One region of the Nocardia otitidiscaviarum genome, then DNA from elsewhere that is predicted to be linked to it. Evidence: riboswitches for the same ligand, from Rfam matches in the RefSeq annotation. Region 1 holds a riboswitch; the other holds the start of a gene.
The links. Region 1 has a riboswitch for cobalamin ahead of FOH10_RS14780 (methylenetetrahydrofolate reductase). Riboswitches for the same ligand answer to the same signal wherever they lie in the genome.

Region 1 (3,204 bases):
GCACGGGTCAGTCGGTGCTCTCCTCCACCGACACCACCATGCCGGTGGTCGCGTCGATCTGCACCTCGTATTCGGCGCCGGTGCGGGTCGCCACGTCGACCTCCCACGTCGGCGTTCCGTCGGCCATCTCCAGTTCGATGGACTGCACGGTCGCGCCCATCAGCGCGTCCTGGGCGGCCCGCAGCGCCTCCTGATCGCTGACCGCGGGCTGCACCGCGGGCACCGCGGCGGCGGGTGCGGCTGCCGCGCCGAGCGCGGCGGCGGCGAGCACCACGCCGAACGAGAATCGGCGCAGGCCGTCGGCGGCGCGAGGAATCGTGACCGTCATGATGATGCTCCTTTGCTCGTTATCCGGGATTTCGCAGGCGCGGCGGGATCGATCTCTCGCGCCCTCGCGGACGGAACTACCACCGTCGCGGCGGTTCATGCGCGGAGGTTCGGCGGAAGCATCGTGGAGGGAAACATCGAGAAACGGCGACAGAACGGTCACGCGTGGGTACAGTTTTCGACACGTTCCCACACCGGACCGCCAGCGTCGGTGACTCCGGAGTTCGGGCGCTGTCGCTGATCTACCGAGGACGTGCTGTGTCGCTGCATCGAGAGACCTCCGGTTCCCTTTCCGTCCAGGACCTGCTCGGTGCGGTCGAGGGCGGAACATCCACCAGTCATCGCGCCGACCCCGGTTCGGGCGGATATGTCAGGGCCGTCGCGGGTGTGGCGGTGGCGGCGGGAGCGCTGCTCACCACGGTCGCCCAGCTGGCTCCGGCCGCCGCGGTCGCCGCTCCTCCGACGCCCGTCGACGAGGCCGATCCGGTCGCAGATCCGGTGCCGCTGGACATCCAGTCCGCACCCGAGCTGCTACAGGCCGCGGTGGACGCCACCGTCGCCGCGGTGACGAACCAGATGCCGCCCACCCCGAGAGAGATCGCCCCGCCCGCGCAACCCGCTCCGGCGCCGCCGGCCGCGCCCTTCGGCCTGGCCGGGCTCCCGGCCGAGATCGCCGCACCGCTGGCGCAGGCCGAGCAGACCATCAAACAGCTCCAGCAGCAGTTCGCCCCCGCCGCGCCCGCACCCGCGCCGTTCATCGCCGCTCCCGCCGTCCTGCCGGTGGGCGGCCAGATCAGCTCCGGATTCGGCAGCCGCTGGGGCGCGTTCCACTACGGCGTCGATATCGCCGACGCACTGGGGACACCGATCCACTCGGCGCTGGGCGGCACCGTCGTGGAGGCCGGACCGGCCGACGGCTTCGGACTCTGGGTGCGCGTGCTCCAGGACGACGGCACCACCGCCGTCTACGGCCACGTCAACGACATCTACGTTGCCGAGGGCCAGCGGGTGAACGCGGGCGACGTGATCGCCACCGTCGGCAACCGCGGCCAGTCCACCGGCCCCCACCTGCACCTGGAGATCTGGGACCAGCACGGCAACAAGATCGACCCGGTCTCCTGGCTGGCCGCCAAGGGCGTGCTCATGGAACAGCACTGGGGCGCGCACTGACGCGCCTCCGCGCGATTCCATCCGGCCCACGCGGTTCCACCTGCGGAAGTGCGCTATATTCACGGTCGCAGCTGGTTCGCCGGAGGCGGAGTCGAGGAGCCCCTTATCCGCCCGATGGCGTCGAGCCCGGGACGTGTTTCGCACGGACCGAGGTGAAGAGGGAACCCGGTGGGAGTCCGGGACTGTCCCGCAGCGGTGAGTGGGAACGACGGTCGTCATGGGCACTGGGCGCGAGTCCGGGAAGCGACGGCCGGTAGGACCAGCCCCGGATTCCGACGTCGGGGTCGACCCGGGTGGGGTCGGTGCCCACGAGTCCGAAGACCTGCCGGTTGTGCCGGGTACGCCGTATCCGGCGGCCGTCGCCTCGTGGATCGGGCGCTACGCCGAGTGGGACCCGGGCACGGGATGATGTTGCAGGGGCTCCGCTGGCGTGCGTTCGGTGTGGGTGACGGCCATCGGCTGTCTACTTCACGAGGCGACTATGTATTCTCCCTCCGAATCGGGGCTCTCGGGCGTGGGGCGTCCGGCCCGGATATCGCCGACCGCGTCCGGCGTTCCCTCGGTCGTGCAGAGTCTGCGGCGACACGCCGCCGGACCGCGGGTGCCCTTCTCCGTCGAGTTCAATCCGCCCCGCGACGCCGCTGGCGAGGCCCGGCTGTGGCGGGCGGTGCGCGAATTCGAGCGGATGCACCCGGCTTTCGTGTCGATGACCTACGGTGCCGGTGGCTCCACCAAGGACCGCACCGCGCGCATCACCGGCCAGTTGGCCCAGCAGACCACCCTGCTGCCGGTGGCGCACCTGACCGCGGTCGGCCACAGCGTCGCCGAACTGCGCGCGCTGGTCGGCTCGTACGCCGATTGCGGAATCCGCAATATCCTGGTGCTGCGCGGAGATCCGCCCGGCGACCCGCTCGGCGCGTGGCACCGCCATCCCGACGGCGTCGAGTACGCCGAGGAGTTGGTGCGCATCGTGCGCGATCTCGGTGACTTCCACGTCGGCGTCGCATCCTTCCCGCAGGGGCACCACCGCTCCCCCGACCTGGACACCGACACCGCCTTCCTGGCCGCGAAACTGCGTGCGGGCGCGGATTACTCGATCACTCAGATGTTCTTCGACGTCGAACACTATCTGCGCCTGCGGGATCGGGTGCTGGCGGCCGATCCCATACAGGGCGCGAAGCCGATCATTCCGGAGCTGATGCCGATCACCTCCATGCGCACCGTCGCGCGCGCCGAGGAACTCAGTGGCCGCGCGCTGCCCGCGGCCGTCCTGGACCGGCTGCGCCGGGCCGCGGGCGACGGCCCCGAGGAGAACCGCGCCGCCGTCCGCAGGGTCGGCATCGAGATCGCCACCGAGATGGCGCAGCGCCTCATCGACGAGGGCGCACCCTGCCTGCACTTCATCACCCTCAACTTCGCCAAGGCCACCACCGAGGTGCTGACGAATCTGGGCTACGAGGTCACCGCCGCCCCACTGAGCGCCTGATCGTCCACCGGTCCGCTGATCACCCGGCGGTGGACGGCACGTACGGAATGTGCTGCGAGCTGTTGTCGTCCACCCGGATCGGGCGGCCCAACTGCGGGAAGGCGCGCTGGGCGCAGTCGGTGCGCTCGCAGACCTTGCAGCCCGCGCCGATCGGCACGGCCGCGCTCGGATCGTCCACCGGCAGCGCGTGGGAGTAGACGAGCTTGTCCGCGTACGCCAGA
Region 2 (3,204 bases), 900 kb from region 1:
GCGACCACGCGCCCGAGCACATCCGCCGCCAGCAGCAGCGTCGGGCCGAGCACCGCGCACCAGGCCAGGATCCAGCGGTAGTCCTGTCCGGCCAGGGCCCGCGCGATATGCGGGATCACCAGGCCGATGAACGCGACGGGTCCGGCGATGGCCACCGCGGCGCCCGCCAGCAGCACCACGGCCGCCGCGCCGACCGCGCGCACCGTGACCAGCCGCGTGCCGAGTGTGCGCGCCATGTCCTCGCCCATGGCGAGCGCGTTGAGCGAGCGCGCCACCGCCACCGCCAGCACGGTCCCGACGGCGATGAACGGCGTTATGGCCCAGACGGATTCGATATCCGCGCGGGTCAGCGAACCCACCACCCAGAACCGGAAGTTGTCGAAGGTGGTGCGGTCCAGCAGCGTGACGGCGGTGGTGATGGAACCGCACAGCGCGGCGCACGCGGCACCGGCCAGGGCCAGCTTCACCGGGGTGGCGCCGCCGAAGCCGAGCGACCCCAGCGTGTAGACGAATACCGCCGCGACGGCCGCACCGAGGAAGGCGAACCACACGACTCCGCCCGGCGCGCTCAGGCCGAGCACGCCCATGGCGATCACGATGGCCAGCGACGCACCCGAATTGATGCCCAGCAGTCCGGGTCCGGCGAGCGGATTGCGGGTCAGCCCCTGCATGACGGCCCCGGCCAGGGCGAGCGCGATACCCGCCAGCAGTCCGGCCACCGTGCGGGGCAGCCGGATGTAGCGCACCACCCGATCCGCGTCGGTGCCCCGGAAGTCGGTGAACGCCGCCGCCACCTGATCGACGGTGATCGGATGCGTCCCGACCCGCAGCGAGGCGAGGCAGACCAGGGCGAGCGCGACGAGGGCCACCGGCATGCCGACGCCGCGCAGACCGCGACTCACCGCCCGAACAGATCGGGGTGGATCAACTCGGCGACCAGTTCGGTCGCGTGGGCGATTCGCACCCCAGCCGCCCGATCGGCGAACAGGAAGGGGTGCACCGCACCCGCGCGCACCGCGGTCAGATTGGCGAAGGCCGGATTGCCGGTGATGGTGTCGGCCTGCGACTGCCCGTCGGCGCGGGTGTAGCCGGCCTCGCAGCACAGGCTGGTCAGAATGATGTCGGGATCGCGGGCGATGATCTCCTCCGCGCCGATCGGCACATTGCGGCGGGCGGTCAGGTCGGCGAAGGCGTTCACCCCGCCCGCGGCCTCGATGATCCGGGTGACGAAGTCGATGCCGCCCGCGACGGTGTAGGAACCGTCGTCCTTGGGCGTCACCACCGCGACCCGGGGGCGTTCGGCTCCCGCGACCGTCGCGCGCACCGCCTCGATCCGGTCGCGCAGATCGGTCGCCACCTGCTCGGCGCGTTCGGGCACACCCCATAGTGCGCCGAGATCGCGCAGATCCGCGTACACGTTGTCGAATCGCACCGTCGCCGGGTCGATGGCCTCGTCCGCCAGTCCGTCGGCGCTCGGGCACAGCGGACTCAGCACCCAGGTGCGCACCCCGAGTTCGTGCAGGCTGGCGCGGGTGCCGACGCTGGCCTGAGCGGATTTCGCGAACACCCCGTTGTAGCCGGAGAGCACGAAATCGGGCTGCTGGGACAGCAATTCGTCCCGGCTCGGCAGCTTCTCGACGTACGGGACGCTCGCCTGCGCGTCCCGGTATTCGGGCAGCACCGCCGCGTCCAGGAAGGCCGTCCCGACCAGGCGGTCGGTGACCCCGAGGGCGTGCGCGATCTCGATGGACGGCTGATAGGCGGCATAGATGCGCTGCGGCGGCGCATCGACGCCGATATCGATACCGCAGTTGACGCGCGTGACGGCGGCGTCGCCGACAGCGGTGTCGGCCGCGGGCGCACACCCGGCGAGCGCGACGGCACCGGCGAGCAACGCGCCGATCCGCAGGCGCGCGGAAACAAACGTGGTCAAGACGACCGCCTTCCAGGTCCTCGTGGAACGGGCACTACAGCGCCGTGGCCGGTCTCCTGGCTGACGGGTGTCGCGCGGCGAATCCACCTTCCCAGGGCAGGGCCCCAGTGGCTCCGGACGACCTTGTCGCCCGGAACGATTCGTCGCTCCCGATCACAGTGGCGAGGGCCGCACCGGTTCCACACCGGTTTCCCGAACACCACGGCCCGGCGAATGTAGCAGAGTTCGCGAACCGGGCATCCGCGCTCGTAGCCGGAGGTGCGGCCGGCGAACCGCCGGTATGCCGCCGGTATGCTCGACTCGGCCGACGTGAGGAGATGAATCCATGTGCTACCCGGTGCCGTGCGAGACGTGTGGCAAGACGACGTGGGCCGGCTGCGGCGAACACGTCGACGAGGTGCGCGCCCAGGTCGCCGAAATTCAGTGGTGCGACGGCCACCCGCGGTAGTAGACCGGACGGCATGCATGATGCCGCCCCGACAGCCGACGACACCGCCATAGCCGACGACACCGCCATCGCCGATGACACCGCGATAGCCGACAATCGGGCGAACTGGGACGACCGCGCCGACGTGCACGCGCGCTCGGGCATGTACGACGTGGACGGATTCCTGAACGAACCGACCCGCATCTCGACGGTGGTGCGCAACGATCTGTCCGTCCTGGCCCCGCACCTCCCGGACACCGGCATCCGGGATCGGTCGCTGCTGCACCTGCAATGCCATATCGGCACCGATACCGTCTCCTGGGCGCGGCTCGGGGCGGTCGACGTCCACGGTCTGGATCTGTCGCCGAACTCGCTGCGCCACGCCGCCCGCATCGCGGCGGCGGACGGGCGCGAGATCACCTGGGTGGAGGGCGACGCGCGATTCGCCTCCGCACTGCTCGACCGGCGCTTCAGCACCATCGTGACCAGCGCCGGAACCATCGTGTGGCTGCCGGAGCTCGACGCGTGGGCGCAATCCGTCCACGATCTGCTGGAACCGGGCGGGGTGTTCCTCATCCGCGACGACCATCCGCTGCTCGGGGCGCTCGGCTTCGAACCCTGGGAGATCAGCGAGGACTATCTGTCCGGCGGCGGCGTACAGACCTACACCGATTCGGGCAGCTACACACCGGGTTCGGCGGGGCAGATCGCGCACGCGACCAACCACGAGTGGCGGCACGACCTCCAGGAGATCGTCACGGTCCTGCTGGACGCCGGGCTCGTGACGGAGTCGCTGCGCGAACTGCCGTACATGGACTGGCACGCCTTCCCGGAACTCGTCGCC

Region 2: another riboswitch for cobalamin. It lies ahead of FOH10_RS10560 (ABC transporter substrate-binding protein); the one in region 1 lies ahead of FOH10_RS14780 (methylenetetrahydrofolate reductase).

The regions. Positions count from the first base shown of each region.
Region 1 is NZ_CP041695.1:3,335,960-3,339,163, forward strand. It holds gene FOH10_RS34810 (PepSY domain-containing protein) at 8-328, opposite strand; gene FOH10_RS14775 (M23 family metallopeptidase) at 586-1,497, shown strand; cobalamin riboswitch at 1,631-1,823, shown strand; gene FOH10_RS14780 (methylenetetrahydrofolate reductase) at 1,979-2,983, shown strand; gene FOH10_RS14785 (short-chain fatty acyl-CoA regulator family protein) at 3,003-3,204, opposite strand, start outside.
Region 2 is NZ_CP041695.1:2,434,171-2,437,374, forward strand. It holds gene FOH10_RS10555 (FecCD family ABC transporter permease) at 1-902, opposite strand, end outside; gene FOH10_RS10560 (ABC transporter substrate-binding protein) at 899-1,933, opposite strand; cobalamin riboswitch at 1,963-2,152, opposite strand; gene FOH10_RS10565 (class I SAM-dependent methyltransferase) at 2,395-3,204, shown strand, end outside.